DNA from 3 places in the Rahnella sp. P4_A8 genome. Region 3 is predicted to be linked to each of the others. Evidence: predicted binding sites of a transcription regulator. Region 3 holds the regulator's gene; each other region holds the start of a gene.
What was found. The regulator LexA, encoded in region 3, represses DNA repair genes until DNA is damaged. The targets are predictions, from matches to a motif close to TNCTGTATGTACATACAGNA.
Positions count from the first base shown of each region.

Region 1: a site for LexA is predicted at 2,417-2,436, ahead of dinB (DNA polymerase IV). Genes of this name have one in related genera too.
Region 2: a site for LexA is predicted at 2,069-2,088, ahead of uvrB (excinuclease ABC subunit UvrB). Genes of this name have one in related genera too.

Region 1 covers NZ_JBFUHK010000003.1:129,969-134,259, reverse strand. The annotation lists gene lpcA (D-sedoheptulose 7-phosphate isomerase) at 98-679, shown strand; gene AC1DUO_RS03020 (class II glutamine amidotransferase) at 706-1,473, shown strand; gene dpaA (peptidoglycan meso-diaminopimelic acid protein amidase) at 1,444-2,169, opposite strand; gene dinB (DNA polymerase IV) at 2,453-3,511, shown strand; gene pepD (beta-Ala-His dipeptidase) at 3,646-4,291, opposite strand, start outside.
Region 2 covers NZ_JBFUHK010000009.1:106,195-110,485, forward strand. The annotation lists gene uvrB (excinuclease ABC subunit UvrB) at 1-1,943, opposite strand, end outside; gene AC1DUO_RS07545 (ABC transporter ATP-binding protein) at 3,100-3,810, shown strand; gene bioD (dethiobiotin synthase) at 3,815-4,291, opposite strand, start outside.
Region 3 covers NZ_JBFUHK010000008.1:23,913-28,203, reverse strand. The annotation lists gene dinF (MATE family efflux transporter DinF) at 182-1,546, opposite strand; gene lexA (transcriptional repressor LexA) at 1,845-2,453, opposite strand; gene AC1DUO_RS06410 (diacylglycerol kinase) at 2,573-2,941, opposite strand; gene plsB (glycerol-3-phosphate 1-O-acyltransferase PlsB) at 3,059-4,291, shown strand, end outside.

The sequences.
Region 1 (4,291 bases), on a different contig from region 3:
CTCGCTGTTTCGGCTTTCCGTTAAACTGCACAGCGGAACGTTTTATTGCTATCGGCCGTGCTGAAACCGGCTGCAAATGGACATAAAAGAGGCTGCTATGTACCAGGATATTATCCGTACTGAACTGAACGAAGCTGCTGACACGCTGAATAAATTCATCAGCGATCCGGCAAATATTGAGTCTATTCAACGTGCAGCGGTGCTGCTGGCCGATTCATTCAAAGCGGGTGGGAAAGTGATTTCCTGTGGTAACGGGGGTTCACACTGCGATGCCATGCATTTCGCCGAAGAACTGACAGGCCGCTATCGTGAAAACCGTCCGGGCTATCCGGCAATTGCGATTTCTGACGTCAGCCACATCTCTTGCGTCGGCAACGATTTCGGTTACGAATACATCTTTTCCCGTTATCTGGAAGCCGTAGGCCAGAAGGGCGACGTGCTGCTGGGCATTTCCACTTCCGGTAATTCCGGTAACGTGATCAAAGCCATCGAAGCCGCACGCGCTAAAGGCATGAAAGTTATCACCCTGACCGGTAAAGATGGCGGGAAAATGGACGGTTCAGCCGATGTGGAAATCCGCGTTCCGCACTTTGGTTTCGCTGACCGCGTGCAGGAAATCCACATCAAAGTCATTCATATTTTGATTCTTCTGATCGAAAAAGAGATGGCAAAGGCATAAGCCTTTTGCCGTAAAGGAGGCTGGTGATGTGCGAATTGCTCGGGATGAGCGCTAACGTTCCTACTGATATTTGTTTCAGTTTCAGTGGATTAGTGCAGCGTGGTGGCGGGACCGGCCCGCATAAAGACGGCTGGGGCATCACCTTTTATGAAGGGAATGGCTGTCGTACTTTTAAAGATCCGACGCCAAGCTTTAATTCGCCCATTGCCCGCCTTGTTCAGGAATATCCGATCAAATCCTGCGCGGTGATTTCTCATATCCGTCAGGCAAACCGTGGTGAAGTCGCGCTGGAAAATACTCATCCGTTTACCCGCGAACTGTGGGGACGCAACTGGACTTATGCGCACAACGGTCAGCTTCGTGGTTATCGTCAGCTCGATACCGGTACGCTGCGTCCGGTGGGCCAGACCGACAGCGAATACGCCTTCTGCTGGTTACTGCACAAACTCACCCAACGCTATCCGCGCCGCCCTGCAAGCTGGCCGCCGGTGTTTCGCTATATTGCGTCGCTGGCTGATGAATTACGGCAGAAAGGGGTGTTTAACATGTTGCTGTCGGATGGCAATTTCGTGATGGCCTATTGCTCGACGAATTTGCACTGGATCACGCGGCGTGCGCCTTTCGGCAAGGCAACGTTGTTGGATCAGGATGTGGAAATTGATTTTCAGCAGCAGACGACACCGGATGATGTCGTCACCGTGATTGCCACGCAACCGCTGACGGCGAACGAAACCTGGAACAAAATTGCTCCAGGTGAATTCGCATTATTTCATCGGGGCGAACGCCAGCTGTGAAGGCAGCGGGGTGTTGGACAACGGTTGTAGCACTTCATATCTACCGTCAGTGACCACGACATTTGGTGGCTGATGGTGTTTCTCAAAGTACGCATATCCCGGCTGTAACTGGTTCCAGAAACTGTAATAGCTGGAGTTTTTATGCGCCTTCATGTTGGCATCGGTCATCCTGAACGGGTAAATGCTAATTTTTAAATTGCGTTGCCCGAACTGGAATGCCGCCTGTACGTAGGTGAATATTTCGTCCATATAGCCGTCGGTCATGGCGTAGCAACCAATAGACTTACAGTTACCGTGGATCATCAGATACTTACCTGAATAACCCTGCGAGATATCATAAGCATTGGGGAAACCGATGTTGATGGCGCGATAAAAGCGGCTGTCGGGTTTCAGGTGGTGAATATCCACGTTGTAGAAACCTTCCGGGCTTTTGAAATCGCCTTCGCGACGTTTATTTCCCAAACCGCCGGAAAAATCGCAGATGCCATAACTGCCGATCAGACGAAATTCGCCGTCGAGCTGAGCATACAATTCGAGTTTACGTTCCTGTTTGAAGATCTGGATATAAACAGGTGCACCCAATAATTGTTTTTTTAGTGCCGCGTTGACCGGGACAGCATCGCTGGCCACGGCGTAATTTGCTGTAAATAAAGGCAAACTGAGGAGCATCGCAAGAAACAGCGCGATTCTGATCATTCTAAGTCCTGCTCGGTAATAATTTTGATTATTTTGTCTACAGCTCAACTGCCTGTAAGACCGCCACTGATTTTCTTCTTATGTACTGTCTGTCGGAAACGCTGTCATATTAATACTGATTAAATTTTTAGCAATCACCAAATAATGAATAATGACTTTAGGAATAGGAAAATTATTACGTTGCCATTAATGGTGATTAATTAAGTCAAACTAACCCTCATTTTCTATGTTGGACATCCCTGCATTCAACTGTATACTTATACAGTTATTGAGGGGGAGGGTTATGCGTAAAATCATTCATGTGGATATGGACTGCTTTTTCGCTGCGGTCGAAATGCGCGATGATCCTTCCCTGCGCGACATTCCTATTGCCATTGGCGGCAGTCGTGACCGCCGTGGTGTTATCAGCACCGCTAATTATCCTGCCCGCAAATTCGGCGTGCACAGCGCGATGCCCACCGGCATGGCACTGAAACTTTGCCCGCACCTGAAAGTGATCCCCGGCCGAATGGAGGCCTATAAAGAAGCGTCAAACCATATCCGCGAAATCTTTGCGCGTTATACGCCATTGATCGAACCGCTGTCACTCGATGAAGCTTATCTGGATGTTTCCCACGCGACGCAATGCAACGGCTCTGCAACGCTTATCGCTGCTGAAATCCGTCAGGCCATTTTCGATGAGATCAATCTGACGGCATCTGCGGGTATCGCGCCGATCAAATTTCTGGCAAAAATCGCCTCGGATCTGAACAAGCCCAACGGTCAGTTTGTGATCACGCCGGAAAAAGTCGGGGCGTTTTTACAGGATCTTCCGCTGAGTAAAATCCCCGGCGTCGGTAAAGTCACCGCTCAGCGTTTGCAGGAGCAGGGGCTGATCACCTGCGGCGATGTGCAGCGTTACGATCTGGCGAAACTGCTTAAACGCTTTGGCAAATTTGGCCGTGTGCTGTGGGAACGCTGTCAGGGTATCGATGAACGTGAAATTTCCCCCGAGCGGTTACGTAAATCGGTCGGCGTTGAACGCACACTGGCAGAAGATATCCACAGCTGGGAAGAATGCGTGTCGCTGATCGAACGTTTGTATCCTGAACTGCAAACACGTTTAAGCCGTGTCAGCCCGGATCTGCGCATCGCGAGGCAGGGCGTAAAACTCAAATTCCATGATTTCCAGCAGACCACGCAGGAACACGTCTGGCCGGTGCTGAATAAAGAAGATCTGCTGAAGGTCGCGCATGAAGCCTGGGAACAGAGGCGTGGCGGAAGGGGAGTCAGGCTGGTGGGATTGCATGTGACGTTGCAGGATCCGCAGATCGAGCGGCAGCTTCTGCTTCCCTGGGAATAATCCCCGTCATCCTTCAAACTGTCTCTGCGTTGGCTGCCTTCGCAAACCCCGGTCACATACTTGTGTATGCTCCCGGGGATTTACTCAGTTGCCGCCTTGATACAGCCCGAATGATTTAGGGGACCGATCGAGTATTAACCGCGTTCAGGAATCGCTTTCAGCAGGGCCGTCAGCAGTTTCCAGTACAGCTCGACGCTGGCGATTTCCACCTGCTCATCCGGCGAGTGTGGCCCGGTGATGGTTGGCCCGATGGAAACCATGTCCATGTCCGGGTACGGTTTTTTGAACAGACCGCATTCCAGACCGGCGTGGATCACCATGATGTTCGGAGTTTTATTGAACAGCGTCTGGTAAGTTTCACGCACCAGCGTCATCACTGGTGACTTCGGCTCAGGTTTCCAGCCAGGATAGCTGCCTTTTGCCAGACTTTTCGCGCCAGCCAGTTCACTCAGTGAATTGAGCATGCTGACCACATATTCTTTACCGCTGTCGATAAGCGAGCGGATCAGGCTGTTGATCGCCACTTCGTCATCTTTCATGGTGACAACACCGACGTTCAGCGAGGTTTCTACCACGCCTTTCACGTCATCACTCATGCGGATCACGCCGTTTGGCGTCGCGTTCAGCAGGGCAAGGAATTTACCCTGAGTTTCTGCGGTCAGCGCTTTCGCGTTGCTTTCAGCCGATTCCACCACGAAGGCAATTTTCTTCTCTACCGCTGACAGTTCGAACTGAATCGTTGCCAGGAATTCTTGTGCTGCCGCTTTCAGCGCGTCTGCT
Region 2 (4,291 bases), on a different contig from region 3:
TCGAATTCCAGATTTTGCGCGTGCGCATACATCTTGCTTTCCAGCTCCTTGATGCGTTGCTCCAGCGCTTTCGGCGTAAGCGATTTGAAGGTTTGCGCCGCTTCGGCATCGCGTTTGTCTTTGTTCTTTTTGGTTTTCGGCTGACCGAGTTGCAGGATGTCGGAGATCTTCTTGTTCAGCCCCATCGGCGTGATGCCGTTTTCGAGGTTGTACGCTTCCTGTTTGGCGCGACGTCGTTCGGTTTCTTCAATGGCGCGGGCCATTGAATTGGTAATTTTATCACCGTACAGAATCGCTTTACCGTTGAGGTTACGCGCCGCACGGCCGATGGTCTGGATAAGCGAACGTTCAGAACGCAGGAAGCCTTCCTTGTCCGCATCGAGAATCGCCACCAGCGACACTTCCGGCATGTCCAGCCCTTCGCGCAGTAAGTTGATGCCGACCAGCACGTCAAATTCCCCCAGACGCAAATCGCGGATAATCTCGACGCGCTCGACGGTATCGATATCAGAGTGCAGGTAACGCACCTTCTCGCCGTGTTCCTCCAGATACTCAGTCAGATCCTCGGCCATACGCTTGGTGAGCGTGGTGACCAGCACACGCTCGTTAATCGCCACACGCTTGCGGATTTCAGACAGCAGGTCATCAACCTGCGTGGTTACCGGTCGCACTTCGATGATCGGATCCAGCAAACCGGTCGGACGCACGACCTGATCGACCACATCGTCACCGGATTTCTCCAGCTCGTATTTGCCCGGCGTGGCCGAGACATAAATACTTTGCGGCGCCAGGGCTTCGAATTCCTCAAAACGCATCGGGCGGTTATCCAGCGCCGAAGGCAGACGGAAACCGTATTCCACCAGCGTTTCTTTACGCGAGCGGTCGCCTTTGTACATACCGCCGATTTGCGGAATGGTGACGTGCGATTCATCGACAATCAGCAGGCCGTCAGCCGGCAAATAATCAAACAGCGTCGGCGGCGGCTCGCCCGGCCCGCGGCCAGACAGATAACGTGAGTAGTTTTCGATACCGGAGCAATAACCCAGCTCGTTCATCATTTCGAGATCAAACTGCGTACGCTGGCTGATGCGCTGTTCTTCCAGCAATTTGTTGTTGGCCAGCAACACTTTGCGGCGATCCGCCAGTTCGACTTTAATTTCTTCCATCGCCTGCACAATACGTTCGCGTGGCGTGACGTAGTGCGTTTTCGGGTAGATGGTGAAACGCGGCACTTCATGCTGCACCTGGCCTGTCAGCGGATCAAACAGCGAAAGGCGTTCAACTTCCTGATCAAATAACTCAATGCGCAGCGCCAGATCGTCCGATTCAGCCGGGAACACATCAATCACTTCGCCACGCACGCGGAAAGTACTGCGCTGGAAAGCCTGATCGTTGCGTGCATATTGCAGTTCCGCCAGACGACGCAGGATCGAACGCTGATCGATAATCATCCCTTTGGTCAGGTGAAGCATCATTTTCAGGTATAAGTCCGGGTCGCCCAGACCGTAAATCGCTGAAACAGAGGCCACCACAATGACATCGCGCCGTTCGAGCAGCGCTTTGGTGGCAGAAAGACGCATCTGCTCAATGTGTTCGTTCACCGAGGCGTCTTTTTCGATAAAGGTATCGGAACTCGGAACATACGCCTCAGGCTGATAATAGTCATAGTAAGAGACGAAATATTCGACGGCGTTTTCCGGGAAGAACTCTTTCATCTCGCCGTATAACTGTGCGGCCAGCGTTTTGTTGGGGGCAAGCACCATCGTCGGACGGTTCAGATCCGCAATCACATTCGCCACGGTAAAGGTTTTTCCTGAACCGGTTACCCCGAGCAATGTCTGGTGCGCCAGTCCGTTCTCCAGCCCTTCTTCCAGACGGCGTATTGCCTCAGGCTGGTCACCTGACGGTTTAAATTCGGAATGCAGTTTGAACTCTTTACTCATGACGGGCTACCTGACTGAAATGGGAATGCATAGGGCCGTGCGCGCTGAACGGGTGAACAGTTTGCGGAAAAATAGTATGAAAGACTTCGCGATTTTTGCCAGCCCTGATTTTACCTTCGCTATAATACTGTATATAAAACCAGCTTCCAATCGATAAAAAGTGTTGGCGTTTTAACGTGCTGTCGATGCTGCACTTTTTTAGGATATGACGAATGAGAATTCTCACCATCAGATGACATTTTTTCCCAAAATCCGCATTCCCTCCATTTTCTGACCACAGGTTGACGAAGATTGACACAACTATGACGAACGAATTACGGCTGTATTGCTTTTAACTAACTCGTTGATTAAAAACAGTATCATTAAAAAGCTGCGAATACGGGCAAACTAAGCGGAACCCGCATGCTGACTCGTCTGTAGCAACTTTTCTCACTCTCATGCACAAGGTTATCCACAGGAATAGTGGATAAGTCCCAGCACGCCCCGCGCTGCGGGAGTTGGTAAAAAACTGAATTTTGCCTTCGGTGAGTCTGAAAGGTCTTTTTTAGTTATTTTTTATCTTTTTTATCTCCTTATTTATGCCTATTTTGCCTAAATTTCTGGGCTGATGTTTCTTGCAAAAACCAAAAGTGCATCTCACCAGAATTTTTTGCTCACGTTTGTCCATGTGTTTGCACCAAAAACAGTGAAGACGGCACTGGCAAAGTGCAGTTCAGCCTGGACTACTCCTTATGGGGTAATCTCAAAAACCTCAGAAATGCTAATGAATAATCCGAAATCATCAGCGGCGCGCCTGTTAACACCCCTGTAACTTCTCTTTCCCTGGCCGTTTTTACAAACTTGGCCTGAGAGTTGCAACGTCTCTGCATGTGGAGGTTGCGACAGCCGGAACTGCTTTTTTCGCCCCGCCATAAAAAATGAGAATTTCCCTGCTTTCAGGCAGGAAAAATCATTTTTAGCACAAGGAAATGCCCCTTAACCCCATTTATCACTGATTAAGGGGGATTTATCTGTAATTGATGCTGTCAGGTTAGCCGTCAACAAACGGAATTAAATTCTGCGTTGGGGCATTAACAGCGGAACATAAATGTCAGAAATATGACAGTGGCCGTCAAAATGAAGTTCAGCGGAAGGCTCCGTGCGGGAGGGAGGTCTGATGTTAAGTGTAAAATCAGTTAATCAGTATTATGGGCAAAAACATATTCTGTGGGATATCAATCTCGAACTGTACCGCGGTCAATGTACCTGCCTGATCGGGCGAAATGGCGTGGGAAAAACCACGCTGGTGAACTGCATCATGGGGCATCTTCCGGTGAAAAGCGGCGCCATCTCCTGGCAGTCGCGTGACGAAGAGCCGCAAAGTCTGCTGAATTTGCCGGTCGAAAGCCGCGCCCAAATGGGGATCGGTTATGTGCCACAGGGACGGCAGATTTTTTCGCAGATGAGCGTCGATGAAAACCTGCAAATCGCCATGATGGCCAGCCGGAATAAGACCCGTCGCGTGCCGGAAGAGGTGTATGACCTGTTTCCGACATTAAAGGAGATGGGGGCGCGCAAAGCCGGTGAGCTCGATGAAAGCCAGCAGCAGCAACTGGCAATCAGTCGTGCGCTGGTTCAGGAACCTGAATTACTGATTCTGGATGAACCGACCGAGCACACCAGCGCATCGATGGCGGCAAACATGGGCAATATCATTCACCGCCTGAACCGTGATCTCGGCCTGACATTGTTGCTGGTCGGTCATAAACTGCCGTTCATCCGCAGCGTTGCCGACCGGTTCTGCCTGGTCGACGGCGGACGCAACATCGCGCAAGGCACACTGGCGCAGCTTGACGATACATTAGTCAAAAATTATCTGACCGTCTGACGTCTCATGCCGTGAGACGGTTAAGATGAAGATACTGTCCCAAATTAACGTCAGTTCCGGCACTCAGGTACGGGATCTCGCCCAGCAAAGGCGCAGGCAGCATACGCGTGAGCGTATCCATGTATGCCTGATGATGCTTCCCCGTTTCCTGTACGTCGTTAGCTATCCAGCCCGCCAGATGCAACCCGCTTTGTGTGATGGCCTGCGCCGTCAGCACGGCGTGATTAATGCAACCCAGCCGCATGCCTACCACTAACACTACCGGCAACTGCTCGGCGATAACCCAGTCAGCAAAGGTATAATCTGCCGTCAGCGGTGTGTACCAGCCGCCTGCGCCTTCCACCACCACCCAGTCCGCCAGCGGTTCGAGATGACGTAATCCGTCTGATAGCACCCGCGGATCAATCGGCCGTTTTTCCAGTTCGCTGACGACATGTGGCGAAGTCGGTTCGATAAAGGTGCAGGGGTTCACTTCGTCATA
Region 3 (4,291 bases):
TCCTGTTACCTTGGGTTTTATGAACTGCATTTCGTCTTGCAGCTCGTCCTTAACACTTTAAAGGTTAGTAGAGAATCTCGATTAATCCTCCTTAAACAGGGATAAAAACCACTATTAGGATTAATCTAAAGCATGAAATAACGACAAAGCTGCGCTTATTTCTTTGAAAATAGCTGAAAAATCAGTGCGACGGAGACGAAAACCATGTGTCATGCCGCCAGTAACGACGCCATATCCAGCCCAGTGAAATCCCGCGTAACCCGAGGAATACCGTCAGCGCCAGCCACAACGCATGATTGCCCAGCAGCGGTAAAGTGAACAATGTCAGCCCGTACCCCAGCGCCGCCACCAGCATGCTGTTTCGCATATCCCGCCCACGCGTTGCGCCGATAAACATGCCATCAAGCAAATAGCACCAGACAGCCACCAGCGGCAGTATAATTTGCCAGCCAAGATATCGGTCCGCCAGCTCACGCAATTCCGGTAATGATGTCAGCGCATCAATGATCGCCCCACCCGCCAGCGCGTAAATCAGAGCAAAAAACAGCGCAACCAGCCCGGCCTGACGACACGCGGCATGCCAGACATTCAGCAGTTTTTCGCGGTTGCGGGCACCGAATGCCTCACCGGAATGCGCTTCGATAGCATAAGCAAAACCGTCAAGTGCAAACGCGGTAAATGTCAGCAGGTTCATCAACACGGCGTTGACCGCCACAATGTGGCTGCCCAGCCGCGCGCCCAGAACGGTCAGCGATGCAAAGCAAAGCTGCAACAGTAATGAGCGCAGCATGATGTCGCGGTTAAGCCCGAGAAGACGGCGCAAATTACCACGCCACGCGGAGGTGATTTCTGCGCCGGTGATACCGCGTCGTTTCATCACCCGCCAGACGAAATACAGCCCGATGAGTAGCGTGAAATACTCGGAGCTTGCCGTCGCCATGGCTGCGCCACGCACGTTCCAGCCCAGCCCGATCACCAGCCACAGATCCAGAATGATATTCAGCAAATTCCCGGCAATCAGCAAAATCACCGGCCCGCGAACGTACTGAATGCCGAGCAACCACCCGAGGATCACCAGATTCGCCAATGAAGCCGGGGCGCTGAACCAGCGGATTTCGATAAACAGCCTCGCCTGTTCAAGCACGGGCTGGCTGCCGCCGACAATGTGAAACGCCAGCTCCATCAGCGGATGACGGAATACCACAATAATGACGCCCGCCAGTACAGCCAGAAGGAAGGGTTGTACAAAAGCACGCGCCAGAAGCTGATTATCTTTCGCGCCCAGCGCCTGAGCGGTCATGCCGGTGGTACTCATCCGCAGAAACAGTAAGAGCATAAAAAGGAAAGTGGTGATCATCGAACCCACAGCCACGCCGCCGAGATAATCCGGGCTGTCGAGATGACCGATCACTGCGGTATCCACCAGGCCGAGGAGCGGCACCGTGATATTGGAAAAAATCATCGGCAATGCCAGCATCCAGAGCGCTTTATCGGCAGGGCTTAAAAAGGTGTTTTTGAGTGTGTGTCGCAGGGAATGATGTTGCATAGAGAATCTCATGCCGGAGGTTCAGGTTATGCCTGTAAATGACATCGCCCCGAAAGGGGCGATGATGAGAGAAACGCATTTCTCTTTGAATTCACATGGATGCCAGAGGCGGCCGCCATCCATATTCAATTAGTTTTAGTCTTGTCTATCTGACACAGCAATTTCTGACTTAGTCATATCTGACCGAGTAATTCGCGTTATATCAAGGCGGCAACTAAGCGAACGCCGGGAGCATACACAAGTATGTGACCGGGGTTCGCGAAGGCAGCCAACGCAGAGATAGCTCGAAGTACGAAGGTCAGATCCAGTCGCCGTTGCGGATAACACCTACGGCTAAGCCTTCAATGCTGAAATTCTGCTCGCGCAAATCCACCACGATCGGCTGAAACTCGCTGTTCTCAGGCAATAACTGCACCACACTGCCTTGTTTTTTCAGGCGTTTCACGGTGACCTCATCATCAATACGGGCCACCACAACCTGACCATTACGCACGTCTTGCGTTTTATGCACGGCCAGCAGATCGCCGTCAAGGATACCAATATCACGCATCGACATACCGCTGACACGCAGCAGGAAATCGGCGCTCGGCTTAAACATTGCCGGATCGATCTGATAGTGCCCTTCGATATGTTGCTGCGCCAGCAGCGGTTCACCGGCGGCAACGCGGCCAATCAGCGGTAAACCTTCTTCTTCTTCCATCAGCAGACGAATGCCGCGTGATGCACCGGAAACAATCTCAATAACACCTTTACGCGCCAGCGCTTTAAGATGCTCTTCCGCCGCATTGGGAGAACGGAACCCCAGACGTGATGCAATCTCTGCGCGGGTTGGTGGCATACCGGTGGTGGAGATATGATCGCGAATAAGGTCGTAGACCTCTTGTTGTCTGGTCGTTAAAGCTTTCATTCCGCCCCCTGGTTGTTTATACAGTCTTGCTGTGAGTATATACAGCTAAACGGTCAATGAAAACCTAAGATTGAATAAAAACAGGGCATAACGTTGATTCCTGGAATGCAGATTCCAAATCAGAACCATCGCGACCAAAAGATGCTGACCCAGACAAAAATCGCCAATATGATGGTCAGAAGTACGGCAGCAGAGCCGATATCTTTTGCGCGACCGGAAAGCACATGAAACTCAGGCCCGATGCGGTCTATTGCACATTCCACCGCGCTGTTGAGCAACTCCGTGACACAGACCAGCACGACGGATCCCACCAGCAGGATACGTTCAATGGTGCTGACATCAAGCAAGAAAGATAGCAAAATTAACGGGATAGCGACGCTGGCCTCCTGGCGAAATGCCGCTTCGTTTTGCCATGCCGCTTTGAATCCTTTCCAGGAATAGCCGGCCGCTTTATAAATTCGGGTAAATCCGGTGACTTGGTTCGCCATTTCGGGTACTGATCCTTAGAGTGTTTGCAGCATTTTAGCTTTTATATGACCACAGATCTCCACGGATCTTTCTGGTATCCTTGCGGCGAAATTGCTAACAAGAGGCTTCACGTTTTTATGTCAGGTTGGCGTAGACTTTATTACACATTATTGAATTTACCACTCTCATTGCTGGTAAAGAGCAAGGTCATACCTTCAGATCCGGTTACCGAGTTGCATTTAGACCCGACGCGGCCGATTTTGTACGTATTACCTTATAATTCCAAAGCCGATTTGCTGACGTTGCGTGCGCAATGTCTGGCGCAGAATCTGCCTGATCCTCTTATTCCGCTGGAAATTGACGGAACCCTGCTACCAAGCCATGTCTTTATAGCCGAAGGCCCGCGCGTATTCTCTTATTACACGCCGAAGCAGGAGTCCGTAAAGCTGTTCCACGACTACCTTGATTTGCACCGCAATAATCCGGATTTAGACATTCAGATGTTGCCGGTGTCGGTAATGTTTGGTCGTGCACCGGGCCGTGAAGGTCAGGACGACACGCCGCATCTGCGCGTGCTGAACGGTATCCAGAAATTTTTCGCTGTGCTGTGGCTGGGGCGGGACAGTTTCGTCCGTTTCTCCAATACCGTTTCCCTGCGTTATATGGCGACGGAACACGGCACAGATAAGACGATTGCTCAAAAACTGGCACGTGTGGCGCGGATGCATTTCTCCCGTCAGCGTCTGGCTGCGGTTGGTCCGCGTCTTCCGGCACGTCAGGATTTGTTCAATAAATTGCTGGCCTCAAAAGCCATTGAGAAAGCGATTGAAGACGAAGCCCGCAGCAAGAAAATTTCCCACGAAAAAGCCCAACAAAACGCCATCGCCCTGATGGAAGAGATTGCTGCTGACTTCTCTTATGAAGCCGTGCGCCTCTCTGACCGTGTGCTGAGCTGGACGTGGAACCGTTTGTACAAAGGCATCAACGTTAATAATGCCGAGCGTGTACGCCAGTTAGCGCTGGACGGTCAGGAAATTGTGTATGTGCCTTGCCACCGCAGCCACATGGACTATCTGCTGCTGTCTTACGTGCTCTATCATCAGGGTCTGGTACCGCCGCATATTGCCGCCGGTATCAACCTGAATTTCTGGCCGGCTGGCCCGATTTTCCGCCGTCTGGGTGCGTTCTTTATTCGTCGAACCTTTAAAGGCAACAAGCTCTATTCGACGGTTTTCCGTGAATATCTGGGCGAACTGTTCAGCCGCGGTTATTCGGTGGAATACTTTGTGGAAGGGGGGCGTTCGCGAACCGGGCGTCTGCTGGAGCCGAAAACGGGCACGCTGGCCATGACCATTCAGGCCATGCTGCGC